Regions from separate parts of the Pseudoalteromonas sp. SCSIO 43101 genome, predicted to be linked through region 3. Evidence: predicted binding sites of a transcription regulator. Region 3 holds the regulator's gene; each other region holds the start of a gene.

Region 1 (6,998 bases), 550 kb from region 3:
CATGATCCAGATACCTTATTTGGAGGCGGTGCTAAAGGCTACACCGACTACCCTTTAGCAACGTAATAAAACGCTAAAAAAGTAAGCTCGTCAACCAATAGCCCAGCACAATAAAGCTGATGTTGGCGAGCGCTCTTAACCACCAAGGAGCAGAGCTAAACTGAAGTTGGCTGTACTTGCTTACCAATACCATAGCGCCCATCACAGTAAACCAAGGAGTAAAAAAGAATATTGGCTTTAACTTCACTAAACTCACTGCTAAATCGTGCAGCGCTCCGCTTACGGCAAAGGTCACCACAACGGCACACCAAACCGGCATAATGTCATTGCAAGGCTTCATCACATAACGAGACAAATAATAGCTCCACACCGGGTTCCAATATCGCCAAAATAGATAAAACGAACTCGCCCCCAGCGAACGTGCCAGCATATTGCGCAGCGAATCTTTATGGCCAATGGGCACACCTGTGCGTTTTTTAACGTATTGAGTAAGGGTTATAGCAGCAGACACCGACTTTCTCTTTTTTACTAATGACTAATTCAGACTACTAAACAACCAGTAAAAGAGAAACCAAAACAAGGCTAGAAATTGTAACGGTTTATGAAGTGAACAGCTCTAAGGTAGGCAATAAAGCTGAGCTAAGCGCTCACTTCATTACAGTCACATTTTACTTTTCACTTTGTTGGTCGCTTGACTGATGGCAGGGTTGTCTGGCCAAAAATGTTTTGGGTAACGCCCTTTCATTTCTTTTTGCACGTCGCGGTAACTTGTTTGCCAAAAGTTAGCTAAGTCTTGGGTTAGCTGCAGCGGTCGCCGAGCTGGCGATAATAACTCCATTAATAACGGCAACTTACCTTGCGCAAGTAAAGGCGTACTGGTCATGCCATACACTTCTTGCATACGAACACTTAGCTTTGCAGGGCCATCAAGCTGATAAGTCACTTTTACATTTGAACCACTTGGCACGATTAATCGTAAGGGCAGTAATTCATTTAATAAGCTTTGCTGCTGCCAATCAAAACAGCTTTTAATCGCTTCGCTGTAGTTAAACTTTTTTAACTGCTCAAGGTTTTTAATATCATCAAAATAAGGTGCAAGCCATTGGTTATCAACGATTAATTCATCACGATTAAAAAGTGGGAATGATTCGGGTAATAGCTTACTTGCTAAGCTCATTCGAATCAGTAACTGCTCACTGTCGGGCTGTTCATTAAATAACGAAAAGCCCTGCTTACTAAATAAGTTTAACCACGCTTTAGTGCGCTCGCTCTTATCTAGGGGCTGTTTACTTGGCTGACTCGCTATGGTTATAGCACCGAGCTTGAGCTCATCTTGATGGATAAAGCGCCCTGCTTTCTCATCGTATTCGCAGCGAGTTTGCTCAGTAAATAAATGCGAAAGCTCATCTTCAAGCTCACTTGGCATAAAGGCAACAGCAGCGAAAACACGGTTTCCCTTATGACCGCCCATGTGAGCAATGGCAATATAATCATCGTTATGCCAAAACTCCTCACTTAAGTCTGCGCCCGCACCATTGGCAAGTAAATAACCATTACCGCGCTTTTTTGCTAGGCGGTCAGGAAAAGCAAGCGCCACCAGCACCGCTAAATACTCTGTTTTAAGCTCATCAACCGGCTTGAGCTGCAAGCGTGATAGCCAATAAGTTAATTGCTGCTTAAATACTGGGTGCGGTTTGCTGTGCTGACTATGTAATGCCAAATTAAGATCAGCAGGCATACTAATGCGGCTTTCAAGCAGTGCAGTTAAATACCCCGCTAATATATAAATACCAGGCATACGCTGCTCTAGTTGCTTTGCTTTAATAAGCATGTGCGAGAGGCGAATATCGGCTCCATAGCTCAGCATTTGGCTGCCAAGCGAGGTCAGTTTTTCATTTTCATCAATAGCTTCGAGCATTTTCAAAAGTGCCGTTGCCTGCTTAATTTGCTGGCTACTTGGTGGGTCGAGTAAGCTTAGCTCAGCAAGTGATGCCCCCCACTGTTTTGTCTCTAATAACAACTGACTAATATCACTGGTAAGAATTTCTGGCGCATCATGGCTGTTACGGCGCTCAAAGGTTTGCTTAGAGCCTAATCGATACACAACCCCCGGCTCAATACGTCCAGCACGACCACCGCGCTGTATAGCTGAAGAACGAGAGATACTTTGAGTAACAAGTTCAGTGACACCGGTTTTTAAATTGAAATTAGCAGCACGGCGTTTGCCGCTATCAACCACAATGCGTATTCCTTCAATGGTCAAACTGGTTTCAGCCACATTGGTGGTTAATACCACTTTGCGTTTGCCATTTTTAGCTGGCGCTATAGCAGCTTGTTGCTCGTTTTTATTTTGCTCACCATACAAGCTAAATACTTCGACACTATCAGCTAAATCGTTTAGGGATTGCTGAACGCGTATGATTTCACGCTGTCCTGGTAAGAATACTAAAGCACTACCCGTTTGCTCACTAAGCGCCTGTTTTATCACGGCGGGTATATCATCAAGCCAGCGGCTTTCGTCTTTAAGTGGAATATACACTTCATCAATGGGGTAGCTTCGCCCTTGAGATGAGATAATAGGGCAGCTAAAAAAGTCACTGTAACGATCGCCGTCTAAGGTTGCCGACATCAGTAAAATTTTTAAATCATCGCGAAGTGCCGCCTGTGTTTCGAGGGCAAATGCCAAAGCTGTATCAGCAGCAATTGAGCGCTCGTGAAATTCATCAAATATAAGTAAATCAACATCACTTAGCTCTGGGTCATTTTGTAACATACGCGTCAGCATGCCTTCGGTGACTATTTCGAGCTTTGTTGCAGCGCTTACTTTTGATTCGCCACGAATACGTAAGCCGACACTTCCGCCGACTTTTTCATTTTGCTGACTTGCCAAGTACTGAGCAATATTGCGAGCGGCGAGTCGTCTTGGCTCTAACATTACAATGCGTTTAAAGTGCCCTTCGCGCATCAAGGTAAGAGGCAGCCATGTTGATTTACCCGCTCCCGGTGGCGCTTGCAATAAGGCCATAGGGTTACTCTGTAATGTGGTTAACAGTGATTGATAAATATCTTGAACTGGCAGCACGTTAGGTATCTCTTACTTTCTTTTCGCGCATTGTATCAAAAAATCAAAAGTTGCGATGAATAGAGGCTTATTTTCTGTATCGAGCTTTACAAGTGAAAACATTGCATTCTGCCTGTTTAGGCTTATTCTTGATTAAGCAACCAAACAAAAATCAGGATAAGGAATTAACTTGTTCAGGATTTACTTTCACATTTTAAGCACCTTGCTACTTTTGGTTTTGCCGTTTCAAAATGCGTTTAGTCAGCAAAAAATTACGGTAGCACTTGGAAATACCATGCCGCCTTGGGTAATGGTTGAAGACAACTCCGGCATTATTCCGGACTTGCTTCGCGCGACACTCGGTGCACATGGTTATCAAATACAATTCGTCTACGTCCCCTATGCAAGACGGATCACTTTATACAATGAAAACTTAGTTGATGTTGTTTATGATATAAATGAAAAAGTTATCGATACTCATAGAATGAGCGGCTACTTTTCAGATATTGCTTACAGCTATGAGAACTTTGCTTTTAGCCTAACCAAGCAAAACCTTCAGCTTAATTCTATTGGCCAATTAAAACACTTTAGTGTTCTTTCATGGCAAGGTGCTAAAGAATTACTCTCGCCAGAATATCAAGTAATGGCCAGAGAAAATCCACAATACGCAGAAACTTATGATCAATTAGCACAAGTTCAACTTTTGTATCGAAAGCGCTATGAGGTGATCCAGATGGACGGTAAAATTTTTGACTATTACCGAGCATTAATTAACATCAAGGGGGAAATTGATGTCTCTGAACCAGTGCAACGATTTGCATTATTTGGCAAGAATTCGAACGGCTTTTTATTTCGTGACGAAGCCTTAAGAGACCTATTTAACGAGAGCTTACGTAAGCTCAAATCAACTGAAGAATATATACGTATAATAAATCGCTATACATCTAAAAGTCACTGAGCAGCATAAAGAACTACCGGAACAGAAAATTTTACAGACTTTCTTTAAAAACTACGTAGTAATTGCAACTTTCTATCCTCCCTTCTTACTATCATAAAAAATAAAACAACTACTAATCAACAAGTTAACCAAATAAAACATATGGTACAGCGATTGCTTTTATTAAAGTGAATGTTTAACAAAGTAAGGAGATTATGATGAACAGCGATCGTTTAGAAGGCAATTGGAAAGAGCTTAAAGGTAAAGCACAACGTAAATGGGGTGACCTTACCAATGATGATTTAGATAAAATTGAAGGTAGCCGTAAAGAGCTGGTTGGTAAGCTTCAGCAAAAATACGGTAAATCGAAAGAAGAAGCTGAGCGTGAAGTCAGCGACTTTGAAAAAGGCCATTAATTTGAGCAATCAATAAAGCCGCTTATTGCGGCTTTATATTTTAAGCTGGCTCATGCTTTGCTAAATCTACTTCAGCGACCGTTTGATTTTTACCTTGTGATTTAGCACGGTATAGCCGTTTGTCGGCAATGTTTAAACAATGATCCATGCTCTCACCAGCAACGCGCACGTACAAGCCAATACTTAAGGTGACATGAAAACGATGCTGGCCACTCTTAAATGGCTTTTCAGCGAGTTTTTTATGTATTTTTTCAGCTACTTTTCTGGCCCTAAGTTCATAGCCTGTCGGGATCACAATTAAAAACTCTTCGCCCCCCCAACGGGAAATAACATCTCCTTCTGCGCACACTTTTTTAAATACATCAGCAAAAAATATCAGCACCTCATCGCCCACTTGATGTCCGTAGGTATCGTTTATCTGCTTAAAGTTATCTACATCCATCAGTAAAAACACTGACCCTTCACCAAAGCGCTCATCTTGCAAACATTCTGTTGCATAGCGACGATTAGCGAGTTCTGTCATCGCGTCTGTGCGAGCAAGCTTTTGATTAAGCTTAAGTTGCTCCATTAACTGCAAACTGTATTTATTACGGTAATATTCGTAGAAGCCGGCCAAAATACATAAAATCGAGAAACACAGCATGACCCGTGTAGGAAAGTAGTAGCTCGGATAACTGTAATAACCTAATTGATCGGTAAAGTAGAAAAGCACCGAGATAATAATGGCGAGTAATATAAGATCAAAGGCACCGCGCTTTAAGCCACGAATAAAAAAGGTCACGGGAGATACAATAAATAGCCATAACGGCCCTGTGCCATTGCTGCCACCCGAGACAGTTAAGAAGCACATCATTGCATAAAGTGCGTATAGCATGAGTACTGAGATAAATTGATCACGCCCCTTTATTAAAAAAGGCAAAGCAAAAATTACAACGCCAACAATTAATAAATAACTTAACGCGATGTAGCCATCTTGATAACTTGTGACCGACATCAACAAAGAGGTCACTGCACCAATAAATGCAAATACGCGTAAGAATCGCGCTTTATCTCTCTCGCTTGCATTCACAGTATCAATCACAATTCCACCTTAGACTCCTTGCTCAACCTCAATAACTTTAACACAAATATTTAAATTAGAAGGAAATTACCAATAATTAAGCTATGAAAATGCATTAAAGATAAAAAAGTATGATCAAAAAATGGGCACAAAATAATGGCAATATAGCAGTAAAAAAACGAGCCAGATTTGGCTCGTTTCATTTAAAATTTAAAGCTAATAACTAACTACTATTCAGGTTCATAGCCTAAATTAGGCGACAACCAACGCTCAGCTTCTGCAAGTGTCATGTTGGTCCGCTTGGCATAATCTTCAACCTGATCCTTTTGAATTTGCGCCACAGCATAGTACTTAGCTTCAGGATGAGAAAAATACCAGCCAGATACAGCAGCTCCCGGCCACATTGCGTATGAACTGGTTAGCTTCATACCAATACGCTGCTCGGTATCGAGTAACTGCCAAATTTTCTTCTTCTCTGTATGCTCAGGACAGGCAGGGTAACCTGGCGCTGGGCGAATACCTTGGTAGTTTTCACGGATAAGTTCGTCATTCGATAGATTCTCATCTACCGCATAGCCCCAATACTCTTTACGCACTTGCTCATGCAAATACTCAGCAAAGGCTTCTGCTAAACGGTCTGCAACTGCTTTAACCATGATCTTATTGTAATCATCTTGCTTAGCATCGAAGGCATCGGCAAGGTCATCTTCTTCAAGACCACCAGTTACCGCAAAGGCCCCGAAGTAATCGGGGGTGCCTTTTGGCGCAATATAATCAGCTAAGCAGTAGTTAGCAAAGTCGGTTTTTTCCGTTTGCTGACGCAAATGACACGATGTAGTTAAAAGCGTTGTACGTGACTCATCGGTATAAATCTCAATGTCATCCCCTACTCGGTTTGCAGGGAATAACCCAATGACACCTAGAGGTTGTAGCGCACCTGACTGCTCAAGCTCATCAAGCATTGCGTTGGCATCAGCGAATAAGCTTTTAGCTTGTTCACCAACAATTTCATCTTCAAGAATACGTGGGTACTTACCAGCGATTGACCACGTCATGAAATAAGGTGTCCAGTCGATGTACTGTCTTAACGTCGCAATCGAAACATTTTTAAACTCAGTCACACCCAGCTTTTTCGGTACAGGTGGCGTGTAGTTGTCCCAATCGAGTTTAGCTGCGTTGTCGCGAGCACGCTGTAAAGTAACTGGTTTTGAGCGCGGCTTTTTACGTGCTTGTTGTTCACGTACTTTTTCATACTCAGTTTTAGTTTTCTCTAAAAAAGCTGGCTTTAATTCTTTAGACAATAAATTAGAGACCACACCCACAGCACGGCTAGCATTATTTACGTAAACCACACCTTTATCATACTGCGGCTCAATTTTAACCGCGGTATGCGCTTTAGAGGTTGTTGCACCACCAATCAGTAGCGGTAATTCAAAACCACGGCGAGTCATTTCTTTAGCAACATGCACCATTTCATCTAGCGAAGGGGTAATAAGCCCTGATAAACCAATAATATCGGCTTTC
Region 2 (6,998 bases), 370 kb from region 3:
CTGCGGTAGTATCTGTTATAGTGGCTTATAGAACACATAACATTTACTACACAACACTAGCAGGGATGGGATTATTTATAATCTTAAGTTAAACACTGGCAAGTAAAATTGCGTGGCTTTTCTCAAGTGTAACTTGCTCACGCTCACCTAGAGCCGTCATACCGTGGCGTTCCAGCTGAGCGACAAGTTTATCTGCGACACTTTCATCGAGCTTATAGTCGCTTAAACGAGTTGGCATTTTAACACTATGGAAAAATGCTTCTGTCGCAGCAATTGCGCTATCAATAGCCGCATCTTCATCGCTGATATCAAGGCCTAATACTCGCTCAGCATATTGTAATAACTTGCCACGCTTGGTGTCTTTTTGTTCAGCCATCATACGAGGTAATACAATCGCTAATGTTTGTGCATGGTCCAAACCGTACACCGCGGTCATTTCATGACCAATCATATGAGTCGCCCAGTCTTGTGGCACACCAGCACCAATCAAACCATTAAGTGCCATAGTCGCTGACCACATAATATTCGCGCGTACTTGATAGTTATCTGGCTCAGAGAATGCCTTCGGACCTTCTTCAATAAGGGTCATTAAAATCCCCTCAGCAAAGCGGTCTTGTAATTTGGCACCGACATCATAAGTAAGGTATTGCTCCATTGTGTGCACAAACGCATCAACAATCCCATTAGTTACCTGACGCTCAGGCAATGAGAATGTCACCGCGGGATCTAAGACAGCAAAGCGAGGCCGCACAAACTCACTTGCAAACGGCAACTTATCTTGAGTATCTAAGTTTGATACCACACTGAAAGTGTTTGATTCAGAACCTGTTGCAGGCAGTGTTAGAACAACGCCCAGTGCCACTGCTGATTTCACTTCAGCACCTTTTGCTAAAATATCCCATGGTTCGCCAGCAAACTCAGCCGCAGCAGCAATAAATTTACTTCCGTCCACGACAGAGCCACCGCCGACAGCAAGGATATAGTCAATTTGCTGCTCTTTAACTAGCTCTACAGCTTTCATGCATGTTTGGTAGCTTGGATTTGGCTCAATTCCCGCAAATTCAAACCAAGTATGTTCAATCAATGCGGCTTTAACTTGATCATAAACGCCATTTTTCTTAATGCTGCCGCCACCATAAGTAACAAGTACCTTGGCATTCTTTGGGATCTCGTTTTGAATTTCTTTAATTTGCTGCTCACCAAAATAAATTTTGGTTGGATTCTCAAAGCTAAAATTTAACATGCTTACTCCCTTATATTTGTGAGTATTAATCAGTGACACAACTATTGTAGTTATTTTTATACAGGGATAAAGGGAGCAAATAAATAATCACTTTTGCAGACATGCAATAATAAACCACTTAAACTGCTTTAAATTTACTGAAAAACTTAGGGTAAAGATAATGTGGCAAGGCTTAGAGGAATTTTTATATGTTGTTGAGCACGGCAGTTTTACACACGCAGCTAAAGCTATGGAAGTATCAACTTCACATATCAGTCGGCAAGTACAACAACTTGAAAATCGTTTAGGTTCTGTGCTATTTCAGCGCACCACTCGTAAAATTAGTCTCACTGATGCAGGGCGTGAATACGCTGTTAAGTTAAAAGCTATACGCCAAGAGTTAATTGATGCAAACAATCAATTACAAGGTGAGCAGCGCCAACCAAAAGGACTAATAAGAATAACGGGTGCGGGCGAGTTTGTAGCTAACCAAATCGCCCCCAAAGTCGCAGAATTTGTAAAACGCTACCCTGAGGTAGAGGTCGATCTCGACTTTAATAGTCGCAATGTCAACTTAGTTGAAGAAGGCTTTGATTTAGCCATTCGCTTTGGCAGGATGCAAGACTCAAACTTAATTGCACGCCCTTTATGTAAGCGCGTCATGACCCTCGTTGCTAGCCCTGAATACATAGCCAGTCACCCTTCTCTTAAAACGCCTTATGACCTTGCTGAGCATAACTGCTTAATTACCATGCGAAAGCGCTGGCGATTTAATATTGACGATCAAATTAAAGAAGTTCGTATCGATGGTAATTGGCGTAGCAACCACCCGCAGGCTATTTTAAATGCCGCAGTAGCAGGAGTTGGCATTGCCCATTTAGCGTTAGATATCGTGGAACCTTTTTTAAATAATGGGCAATTAGTAAGCATTCTTGAAGAGTTTCAGGTTGGCGATAACGCATCTTGGTTAGTCTACCCAAGAAAAGATCTATTACCGTTTCGTGTACGTTTACTAATAGAACATTTAACCAATGCATTTGCTGATTAATATTTGCTCTTTTAGAAATATGACAAGCAAGTTAGAATCAGTGTAACAATAATAAAAAGTTATCATTATGAGCGAATTTCACCAACTCTCTGCCACCAGCCTACAAGGCCAAACTGTCGATTTTTCTGATTTTGAAAATAAGGTCGTACTTGTTGTAAATACAGCGAGTAAATGCGGTTTCACCCCGCAATACGAAGGCTTACAAGTACTTCATGATAAGTACCATGAACAAGGCTTGGTAATAATTGGCTTTCCATGTAATCAATTTGGTAAACAAGAACCTGGTGATGCTAAAGAAATAAAAGAAGGCTGCTTAATTAACTATGGTGTGAGCTTTTTGATGATGAGTAAGGTTGACGTAAATGGCGAGCATGCTCACCCTGTGTTTAGATATCTAAAATCAGAGCTGCCTGGTTTTATTACCCGCAAAATAAAATGGAACTTCACCAAATTTTTAATTGGTAAAGACGGCAAAGCAATTAAACGATACGCGCCACTTACAAAACCTGAGCAGTTCGAATCAGACATTCTTGCCGCTTTGAGCAAGTAATAAGGCCTTAAAGCAATAAAGAGGCAAATAGCCTCTTTATTTAAATTTATGCTTAGTCGTTCAAGTACTCATCAAAGTCGTCATCGCCTAAGTTTCTACGCAAGCGTTTTTGTTCAAGATAGTCTTCCAACTTCTTCTTAACGCGTTGCTTTTTCTTGTCGTGTTGATTACGCCCGACCATTTCGTACTCGTCTTCAACAAAATCGTCATCTAGCGCGTCATAACTAAATGTCTTACCCACAACCCACTCCATAAAGTGTTTGAGACCAATTCTTGAGATTAAAATTTGCTTGATGAATTGGCAAAGATTAAAAAGCTCAGTAGTTATTTAGTATCTAAAAAACCACCAAAATAAAGCCATACACCCATGCTAAATAGGTCATATGTCAATATTGTGAATAAATAGCGCTAAATTTGATTTCTGAAAAGTGAGAGTTTTTTATCGTTTCGATAAAAGTCATTTATGCATGTGTATTTTTTAGTTAATTTGACTAAAAAATGGTTAAAAAATTATTCCGTGCACTTCCAATAAAAACCCTAAAACACCATAAGCCAATGAAATAAATGAATTTATAATATTTGGCATCCTATTTGATTATATTTTTATGTCATTTCAAACAGGAAAGAAAAAAATGAAAAAGTTATTGTTACTAAGTTCTTTATTTATCGCTACCAGCGCAATGGCTCATAACGATAATGATACAAATATTTCATTCAGCGGTGAGCAATGTGATGTCGAATTTATAAATGATGTGCGTATCACTCCAAGTGAGTTAGAAGTATACACAGCCGATAATCGCAGCATGAAAATCATCGACCAACATACTTTATATATCGATGGCCAAAGCGTATCCCTTAATGCTTCACAACAGCAAGCAATTGCAGATTACTCAGACAGCTTGCGCAGCCAACTTCCTGAAGTAGCTAATATCGCACTTGATGGTGTAAAAATAGCCGGCGTAGCAATCGAAGAAGTATCAAATGCTTTCAACATTGATGGCCTAAGTGACATTTCAGAATTAATGGACGATATCAGCGTAGAAGTGCAAAACGCTTTCTACCAACAAGGTGCGTTCACAATGGGTCAACAAAACTTTGAAAAATTTGGCCAAAACTTTGAAGATCAATTCGATGAGCAAATCGAATCAGCAGTAGAGTCAGCCATGATGCAATCGATGGGCAGTATTTTAGTGGCTCTTGGCTCTGAGCTTTTAGGTTCGGGTGGCGACATGGATGAGTTTGAGCAACGTATGGAAAACATGGGCGCACAAATCGAAGCTCGCGTAGAAACCCAAGCAGCTCAGCTAGAAGAGCGAGCAGATGCATTATGTGGCAGTTTTGCTGATATCGCTCATAAAGAACAAGAATTAGTGGTTCTAGTACCACAGCTAAAAGAATATCAATTATTTACTTTTAAACAGAACGCAGAGTAATTGACCAGTTAAGAAATTAACATCCCTGAACCAAAACACTTGGTCCTTTCGCGCAGAGCTTGCTCTGCGCTTTTTTATTTTTTGGCCAGCACGGTCAGTTGCGATAACGTTTTAATCGCCTGTTCCAAACTTTCAGACCAAGGCAAACCATAGCTTAAGCGAAAACAACTACGGTACTTTTTACCCGCTGAGAATATCAACCCAGGGGTAATACTAATCCCTGCCTCAAGTGCCAAATGAAATAGTTTTACCGCATCATATTGGCTACCAAGATCAACCCAGATAACACAGCCCCCTTGCGGGTTACTAATACGCGCACAACTTGGCATATATTGCTGCAGGCACCAAATCATACGCTCTTTGTTGGTACTCAAGCGCTGTCTTAGCAAGCGTATATTACGGTCGTACTCACCACTGGCTATAAACTCATACAAGGTCCACTGATTTATAAGCGGCGCAGAGCAACTAAGCGCGCGCTTGTGTCGCCTTGCTTGTTCAGCAAACTTACCTGCAATGATCCAACCTATGCGGTAACTAGGTGCGGCTGTTTTTGAAAATGAGGCACAGGTGATCACTAACCCCTTTTTTGAATAAGCTTGTGCAGGAGTGGCACGCTTAGCTGTAAAATGTAGGTCGCCATAAACATCATCTTCAATGAGCACCACCTCGCGCTGCTCTAAAAGTGCCACTAATTGCTCACGCTTGGCATCAGGCATAAAACTGCCAACTGGGTTATTTAATGAGGTTGAAAACACACACGCTTTTATATCATGCTCATCGAGTGCTTGAACCAAGTCATCAAGCCATATTCCTTCATCGGGGCACAGCGGTATTTCCAGTGCCTTCAAGCCTAAGCTCTCAATTAATTCAATAATGCCAAAATAACAAGGCGACTCGATAGCAATAACATCCCCGGGTTTAGCAACGCACTTCAGGGCAATAGCCAACGCCTCTTGGGCACCATTGGTGATCACTAACTCATCGCTATCAACACCAATGCCAAAGTCCAAATAGCGATGAATGAGTTGTTTTTTAAGTGGTGCAAAACCATCCATCGGGCCGTAATTAATTGCCGATGCGCCAGCCAGTGTCATTACTCGGCGCATTGTTCTTGCCAGCGCCTTATCTGTCGGAGCTGCGGCTACTGGGTTAGCAATGCCAAATGGCACCACATTGGCTTTATGGATGGCACCATAAACTTGCTCAATCAATCCTTGCTTGTTTACTGTGGTTGGCTCTCGACTAAGCCTGACTCGCTTTGGCCGAGATTGATTTAACTGAGAAGACTTTAAAAAGTACCCAGACTTTTCTCTCGCTTCAATCAATCCTTGCCCTTCAAGTAATTGATAAGCTTGTTTTACCGTAGGAATGCTAATGTTTAGCTTATCTGCCATTTTTCTGAGCGAAGGTAATTTCTCACCCGGTAATAGCGAGCCCTGCAAGCAAAGATCTCTAACTAGCTGAATAACTTGTTGATATAAGAACTCACTGTTACTGCGACTGATAACTTGTGACATAGCCCACCAAACTGTATAGGTTGCATTTTTAGTTTTCTGTATATGTTAAGTATACAGAAGCAGATTAAAATGAACATACTTTCAATTTTTAGGTACTAACTATGAAAAGCGCCGCTCTCTACCTTGCTACAGTGCTGATCTGGGGATCGACTTGGCTAGCTATTGAGTTTCAACTAGGTGATGTCGCAGTTGAGGTCTCTTTATTTTATCGTTTTGCCATTGCAGCCATTTTAATGTGGACCTTTGTGCTAGCGAAAAAACTACCTATGCAATATTCACTGCGTGATCACGGATTTTTTGCATTATTGGCTTTATTTAACTTTGGTTTAAATTATTTAGTACTGTATTGGGCGCAGAACTACCTCAGCTCTGCAATGGCCTCAATTGCGTTCTCTATGTTGCTATTAATGAACATTATTAATACCAGACTATTCTTCGCAAAGCCGATTGCTAAACGAATTTACTTTGGCGCTTTATTGGGCGTATTAGGTATTGCCAGTTTGTTTTGGCCACAAATTCAGCAATTCGACTTGAGTAATGGTGCGTTGGTCGGGTTACTACTTGCGCTATCTGGGACCTTTGTGGCTTCATTGGGTAATATGGTCAGCGTCCGAAATTCTCAGCGCAATATTGGCGTACTTCAGGGCAATGCCTGGGGTATGTTATACAGCGCTTTAAGCCTAGCAGCTTACGTTTTAGTGAGCGATGTTGAGCTTACATTGAATGCCCCGGCCAGTTATTGGATATCGCTCTTGTACTTAGCAGTGTTTGGTACCGTAATCGCATTTGCTTGTTACTTTGCACTACTAAAAAATATCGGCCCTGAGCGCGCAAGCTATGTCATTGTATTATTCCCGCTGGTTGCAGTGGTATTAAGTACCTTATTTGAAGGATTCGAATGGCAAGCGAACACCTTTATGGGATTTAGCCTAGTGTTATTTGGTAATGCTATCGTGCTGACTCCAACTCGACAAATTAAAGCATTTTTTGCTGCACGTAACCTGCAACAAAAAAGCACCGTCCCCAGTTAGAAGTGACTATGTCGCCTCTAACACCAAGCGCTGGCAAATATTGCCGGCGCTTTTTTATGGTACATGAAAACGTAACGCTTGTTTGTGTACCTTAACTTTAGCAGGTGTAAAACCCACAAACTCACCATCGGCTTCAATAACCAACCCTTTCGTGGTTACTTCAGCACTTGTTAAACGGGTATATTCCAGTGCTTGCA
Region 3 (6,998 bases):
CATTAATAAAATGACCATGTTTTCAAAGCAACCTGTAACACTAACAGGACCGAATTTAAAGATTACCGGTAAAGGCTTAAAAGCCGATTTAAAAACCGAAATTGTTGAGTTAACTAACCATACACGAACCATATACTATGACCAATAAACTGAAGAAATTACTCCTGATCCCAAGCTTATTGATTGCGTTTTCCGGCACCGCTGCCGAGCAAACTGGCGCACAAATTAGCATTAGCTCAGATCGCCAAGTTGGTAAACTAAAAGATGGCGTTGGCATATTTGAAGGTAACGTAGAGATCGTGCATGGTAATCGTCGTATTACAGCAGAACGTCTTGAAGCACACGGCGGTGATACCGAAGGTACTGTAGAGCTAATTATTGCAACAGGCAAACCAGCTTACTTCGAAGAAAAACAAACGGATGGTTCCGTAATGAGCGCCAGTGCTGAAGAAGTTCGTTATGATGTTGCGAAACGCTTCTTAACCTTAAACGGTGAAGCTGAAGTTACCCAAGCTGGTCAAAAAGTAACAGCGAAAAGCATTACCTATGATATGGCTCAGCAGCTTATCAGTGCTGAAAAAGACGAAAACTCATCAGATCGTGTACACACTATTTTAGTACCTGTTGAAAATAAAAAAGACAATAAAGGCCAACCATGAGCACATTAAAAGCAGAGCTTTTAGCTAAGAGCTACAAAGGCCGCCAAGTGGTTAAAAATGTCGGTCTGGAAGTTGAAGCAGGCAGTATTGTTGGCTTGCTTGGCCCAAATGGTGCTGGTAAAACCACGACTTTTTACATGATTGTAGGCCTAGTTCCGAGCGACAAAGGTAAAATTAGCATCGATGATAACGATATTACCCTTTTGCCAATGCACAGCCGTGCGAGGTTGGGTATTGGTTATCTACCGCAAGAATCTTCGATTTTTCGAAAGTTAACAGTTTACCAAAACTTGATGGCTATTTTAGAGACTCGTAAAGATCTAAATAAAACCACGCGGGAAGAAACTCTAAATAGCTTATTAGATGAATTTAGCATCCAACACATCCGTGATAGTCAAGGTATGGCGCTATCTGGTGGTGAACGTCGCCGCGTTGAAATTGCTCGCGCATTAGCCGCTAATCCTAAATTTATCCTTTTAGATGAGCCTTTTGCTGGTGTTGATCCAATTTCAGTGTTAGATATAAAGAAAATTATTGAGCACCTAAAAAATCGTGGTATTGGTGTACTAATTACTGACCATAATGTTCGAGAAACCCTTGATGTTTGTGAAAAAGCCTACATTGTTTCTCATGGGGAGCTAATTGCATCAGGCACACCTGAGCACGTATTAGCTGACCAAACTGTACGCGATGTTTATCTAGGCGAGCAATTTAGGCTGTAACCATTACGCCACCGACTAGAGCATCTGCTAGACTTATAACAATGACAATAAATCGATAATAACTTAACTGTCTTTGCACAGTTATCGATAACTTAAAAAAAGGATTGTTAGGGATACATGAGGCAATCATTACAGCTGCGCATGGGCCAGCAACTTACAATGACTCCACAACTGCAACAAGCTATTCGTTTGTTGCAGCTCAGTACATTGGATCTCCAACAAGAAATTCAAGAGGCGCTAGATAGTAACCCTTTACTTGAAGTGGAAGAAGCGGATTACAACGAAGAAAGCATCGGCAAAAATGAGCAAAAAGCTGAATCTGACGATGTGCAAGTCAGCGCTTCTGCAGACGAAGCACCTAGCGAATATGAACAAGAAAGCAGTGATGCTCTAAATAAAGACACTGTAAGTGACGATTTAGCCATGGATGTTACATGGGATGAGTACATGAGTGCCGCTCCATCAACATCATCAGGGCCAATGCCAGAAGATGAATCTATTTATCAAGGTGCATCGACCGAAACCCTTCACGAATACCTTATGTGGCAATTACAGCTAACTCCCTTTAGTCCGACTGATGAAGCGATTGCTGTGGCAATTGTTGAGGCTATCGATGACTCTGGTATTTTAACGGTAAGCTGTGAAGATATCGTCGAGAGCTTTAATCAAAATAGTGATGAAGAAGAAATCGAACTTGATGAAGTCGAAGCGGTCCTAAAGAGAATTCAATTGTTTGATCCTGTCGGTATTGGGGCGCGTAGTTTACAGGAATGCCTGTGTATTCAACTTCGCCAATTCGATGCAAACACGCCATATTTAGCTGAAACTAAAATGGTTTTATCTGAGCATATCGAATTATTAGCGAGTCGCGACTATCGAACTTTGATGAAAAAGACTAAGCTTAAAGAAAATGAGCTTAAAGAAGTAATGACGCTAATTCACAGCTTAAACCCTAAGCCTGCGGATAGCATAGTACGCGAAGAGTCTGAGTACGTCATACCTGATGTATCAGTGAAAAAAGTAAAAGGTCGCTGGGTGGTTGAGTTAAACCCAGATAGTATGCCAAAGATTAGAGTGAACAGCCAATATGCGGCTATGTCTCGCTCTGTTAAATCAAGTAGCGACAGCCAATTTATTCGCTCTCACTTACAAGAAGCAAAGTGGTTTATTAAGAGCTTAGAAAGCCGTAACGATACACTATTAAAAGTGACCAACTGTATCGTTCAACAACAACAAGCTTTCTTTGAGCATGGCCCAGAAGCAATGAAGCCGATGGTGCTAAATGATGTTGCTGAAATGGTCGAAATGCATGAATCGACGATTTCACGAGTAACAACGCAAAAATATATGCATACCCCTAGGGGTATTTTTGAGTTGAAATATTTCTTCTCAAGCCATGTCAGCACTGAAAATGGTGGTGAGTGTTCTTCAACAGCAATACGCGCTTTAATCAAGAAGTTAGTCGCTGCAGAAAACTCGGCTAAACCATTGAGTGATAGCAAAATTGCAGATATATTGGCTGAGCAAGGAATTAAAGTAGCTAGACGTACAATTGCAAAATATCGTGAGTCTCTAGCAATACCTCCGTCTAATCAGCGTAAGAGTTTGATTTAGACGTTTTACATAGAAGGAAAAATGCTTATGCAACTAAATTTAACTGGTCGTCATGTAGAAATCACTGATTCATTAAGAGACTATGTAAACACCAAGTTTGCGAAACTAGAAAGGCATTTTGACCATATTAATAATGTTCATGTCATTCTAGATGTAGAAAAATTAAGCCAAAAAGCAGAAGCAACTTTACATGTAAACGGAGGCGAATTGTTCGCTTCTACAGAACATCAAGATATGTACGCAGCCATTGACTCGTTGATCGATAAGCTTGATCGCCAAGTCATTAAACACAAAGAGAAATTAGCTCGACATTAAATTATGAAACTAAGTTCACTTACTAATCAGGACTGCAGCAAAGCTGCGGTCCTTTTTAATAGCAAAAAAAGAATTCTTGAATATATCAGCGAACTGGCTCACCAGCAGCTTCCTCATTTATCTCAACAAGATATCCTAAATGCTTTACTCAACCGAGAGAAGCTAGGTAGCACTGGTATTGGCCGAGGTATTGCTATTCCACATGGCCGAATGAGTGGCGCCGATGAACCTCAGGCGTTTGTCATAGTGAGTGAATCCCCAATCAATTTTGATGCAATTGATAATCGCCCTGTTGACATTTTTGTAGCACTCATCGTACCAGATGGTGACTCTCAGCTTCATCTAAAGACCTTATCAACAATTGCTGATAGACTTAAAGATAAAGAGTTTTGTAAACAGCTGCGTAGTGCTACTACCGATCAGCAACTGTTTCAGGTTATATCAGCAGAGGCATAAATGGAATTAATCATTATCAGCGGTCGCTCAGGCTCAGGTAAATCGGTCGCTTTACGAGTACTTGAAGACTTAGGTTATTATTGCGTTGATAATATTCCAGTCAATTTACTGCCTTCGCTCGTGCGTAGCGTATCAGATAACTACGATAAAATAGCGGTCAGTATTGATGTGCGTAACCTTCCAAAAGAGCAGCAAGAATTTAATGATATTCTTGAGTACCTTCCAGGTTTCGCAAATCCAACACTTTTTTACTTAGACAGTGATGACCAAACCCTGATAAAACGCTTTTCAGAGACTCGTCGTTTACACCCATTATCCATTGATTCTTTGCCACTTGATCTGGCCATTAAACAAGAAAAAGTCTTACTCGATGTGTTGATCACTCGTGCTGATTTTATGATTGATACCACAGATCTCAGTGTTCATCAGTTAGCTGAATCAATTCGCGAAAAGATTTTGGGTAAAAAGGATAAAAAACTGATTATCACTTTTATGTCTTTCGGCTTTAAACACGGTATTCCAAAAGAAGCTGATTACGTATTTGATGCACGTTTTTTACCTAACCCACACTGGGAACCTGATTTGAAGCCGCTAACGGGTCTAGATCAACCAGTAAAAGATTACTTAGCTAGCCACAGCATAGTGCAAAAGTTCACATGGCAAATTCAAACATTTGTACAAACATGGCTACCACATTTAGAGCGTAACAACCGAAGTTACCTTACCATTGCCATTGGTTGTACTGGTGGCCAACATCGCTCTGTTTACTTAGCGCAAACAATTGGTGAGAGTTTTGCTAAAAGCCATGACAATGTAAAAATTCGCCACCGTGAACAAGACATTTAATTAGGCACTATTATAATGCGCGCTGAAGATACCTTTTTAATTCAAAACAAACTCGGCTTACATGCTCGCGCAGCCACTGTTTTAGCCCAATTAGCACTACAATTTGATGCTAAAATTACGCTTTATCAAGACGATAAAGAAGCTGAAGGTGACAGCGTATTGGCATTAATGCTACTTGAAAGCAGTCAAGGTAAAGAAGTTAGAGTCGTTTGTGAAGGCCCTGATGCTGATGCAGCATTAACTGCAATCGGTGAATTAATCGCACAGCGCTTTCACGAGCAAGAATAGCATTTGCTAAGCCTTCAAGATTTACGGTAAACTTAATTAGGATATTTTAAATTCCCTTTAAATATCCTACTTTTATATCGCTCGCTTTTCTAAGTTGCAAAACTCTTAATAAATTTATCACAGTGCGACGATATCTCTGCAAATACACCACAAAGCAACTATGCTGTATTTGCTCAGCCTATATAAACTTTTTTCAGTTGTAAGGACGCCAATGCCAGAAGCCTTTGAACAAGATTACCCACTACAACAACTCAAACAAGTGACCAAGTCACTCAATAGTGGTCAATTTGTTCAAGTGCGCGGTATGTTAGCCAAAACGGCGCCTTGTGATACAGCCCTTTTACTTGAGTCTTCTCCCCATAAAATTCGTCGTATGCTTTGGCAGCTGGTTGATCCAGATGTGCGTGGTGATGTTCTAGAAGAACTGTCTGAAGATGTACGTCTTGGTATTATTGCGCAGATGGAACCTGAGCACATTGCTGCCGCCACCGAGGACATGGACGACGATGACTTAGGTGAGGTTTTACGTAGCCTTCCTGATACCGTATATCAAGACGTAGTTAGTGCAATGGACTCGCAAGATAGAGAAAGGGCTACTCAGGCACTTTCTTATCAAGAGCGCTCTGCCGGTGCCTTGATGAACAGCGATACGGTAACAATTCGCCCAGATGTTACTTTAGATGTAGTGCTACGCTATTTACGCCTACGAGGTGAGCTACCAGAAGGCACTGATGACTTATACGTTGTTGATAAGCATAACTGCTTCCTAGGAGCACTTTCGTTAACTACACTGCTGACAAGCCCATCTGATAAAATTGTTCGCGATTTAATGGATGAAGATTGTGAGTCTATACTTATTTCAATGGATGAAAGTGATGTAGCACAACTTTTCGAACGTCATAACTGGATTTCAGCCCCGGTTGTTGATGACAACGCACACTTGCTAGGTCGTATTACCATCGATGATATCGTTGACGTAATCCGCGAAGATGCTGAACATAGCATGCTAAGCCTCGCTGGTCTTGATGACGAAGAAGATACCTTTGCGCCAGTGCTAAAAAGTTCGCAACGTCGCTCTATTTGGCTTGGAGTTAACTTATTAACCGCATTGCTAGCAGCAATTGTGGCAAGCTTTTTTGAAAATACCTTAGCAATTTTGCCTATTTTGGCAGTACTCAATGGTATCGTACCTTCAATGGGTGGCGTTGCAGGCAGTCAAACTTTAACACTGGTTATTCGTGGTATAGCCGTTGGCCATATTAATCAAACTAACCAACGCTTCTTATTACTCAAGGAATTAGCGATTGGCGCACTGAATGGCGTTATTTGGTCGATATTAATTGCCGGTGTTGTTGCCCTATGGCAATGGGACTTTAAGCTCGGTGCAGTATTAGCCTTTGCAATGTTTATGAACCTGGTTGCTGCAGGTATTGCGGGTGCAAGCATTCCATTAATTCTCAAGAAAATGAAAATTGACCCTGCCCTCGCTGGCAGTGTGGTACTCACAACCGTTACCGATATTGTCGGTATCTTTGCCTTCTTAGGTACTGCAACGTGGTTATTAATCTAATCTGAAAACGGCCCTTTAAGGGCCGTATTTATTTCTATTTACTTGCACGCTGCTTATTTTTACCAACTCTTGGTTTAGTATTGGCCTTTTTAAACTGGCTAAAACCGGTATGACGAGTCAGTGCCGCGCGGCCTTTACCGCCCTTCCCTTTAGCTGCTTTCTCGTTGCGACCTTCTTCAGGTACCAAACAGTTTGGCCCCTTACCGATTAGATTCGCTTTGCCCATTTTTCTTAGCGCTTCACGGATCATCGGCCAACCAGCAGGATCATGGTAACGTAAAATCGCTTTGTGTAAACGACGCTGGCGGGCGCCTTTTGGTACAGGCACTTGCTCAGTGTTATTTTTAATATTGCGTAACGAGTTCATCTCAGTATGATAAATCGTCGTTGCGTTGGCCATTGGCGACGGATAAAAGTTTTGTACTTGATCAAGCTTAAAGTCATTACTCTTTAACCAAAGCGCCATATTAACCATGTCTTCGTCTTTAGTTCCTGGGTGAGCAGAAATAAAGTACGGGATCAGATACT

What was found. Region 3 encodes sigma-54, which starts transcription at its own class of promoters, with help from an activator protein. Its sites were predicted from a motif close to GTTGGCACGNNNNTNGNNT; they were not measured.
Region 1: the regulator sigma-54 is predicted to act here: its motif matches at 4,160-4,178, upstream of J8Z25_RS04595 (CsbD family protein).
Region 2: the regulator sigma-54 is predicted to act here: its motif matches at 3,399-3,417, upstream of J8Z25_RS00340 (YggN family protein).

Annotation. Positions count from the first base shown of each region.
Region 1 covers NZ_CP072673.1:972,644-979,641, reverse strand. Annotated here, with positions in the region: gene J8Z25_RS04615 (alkene reductase) at 1-66, shown strand, start outside; gene J8Z25_RS04610 (membrane-bound O-acyltransferase family protein) at 74-511, opposite strand; gene hrpB (ATP-dependent helicase HrpB) at 662-3,082, opposite strand; gene J8Z25_RS04600 (substrate-binding periplasmic protein) at 3,252-4,019, shown strand; gene J8Z25_RS04595 (CsbD family protein) at 4,217-4,414, shown strand; gene J8Z25_RS04590 (GGDEF domain-containing protein) at 4,455-5,495, opposite strand; gene metH (methionine synthase) at 5,705-6,998, opposite strand, start outside.
Region 2 covers NZ_CP072673.1:59,816-66,813, reverse strand. Annotated here, with positions in the region: gene J8Z25_RS00365 (AzlD domain-containing protein) at 1-92, shown strand, start outside; gene J8Z25_RS00360 (iron-containing alcohol dehydrogenase) at 89-1,243, opposite strand; gene J8Z25_RS00355 (LysR family transcriptional regulator) at 1,404-2,270, shown strand; gene J8Z25_RS00350 (glutathione peroxidase) at 2,338-2,820, shown strand; gene J8Z25_RS00345 (PA3496 family putative envelope integrity protein) at 2,873-3,061, opposite strand; gene J8Z25_RS00340 (YggN family protein) at 3,453-4,253, shown strand; gene J8Z25_RS00335 (aminotransferase-like domain-containing protein) at 4,328-5,770, opposite strand; gene J8Z25_RS00330 (DMT family transporter) at 5,872-6,801, shown strand; gene J8Z25_RS00325 (diacylglycerol/lipid kinase family protein) at 6,856-6,998, opposite strand, start outside.
Region 3 covers NZ_CP072673.1:427,427-434,424, reverse strand. Annotated here, with positions in the region: gene lptC (LPS export ABC transporter periplasmic protein LptC) at 1-148, shown strand, start outside; gene lptA (lipopolysaccharide transport periplasmic protein LptA) at 138-659, shown strand; gene lptB (LPS export ABC transporter ATP-binding protein) at 656-1,381, shown strand; gene J8Z25_RS02095 (RNA polymerase factor sigma-54) at 1,499-2,995, shown strand; gene hpf (ribosome hibernation promoting factor) at 3,023-3,310, shown strand; gene ptsN (PTS IIA-like nitrogen regulatory protein PtsN) at 3,314-3,766, shown strand; gene rapZ (RNase adapter RapZ) at 3,767-4,612, shown strand; gene J8Z25_RS02075 (HPr family phosphocarrier protein) at 4,628-4,900, shown strand; gene mgtE (magnesium transporter) at 5,112-6,470, shown strand; gene J8Z25_RS02065 (YgiQ family radical SAM protein) at 6,505-6,998, opposite strand, start outside.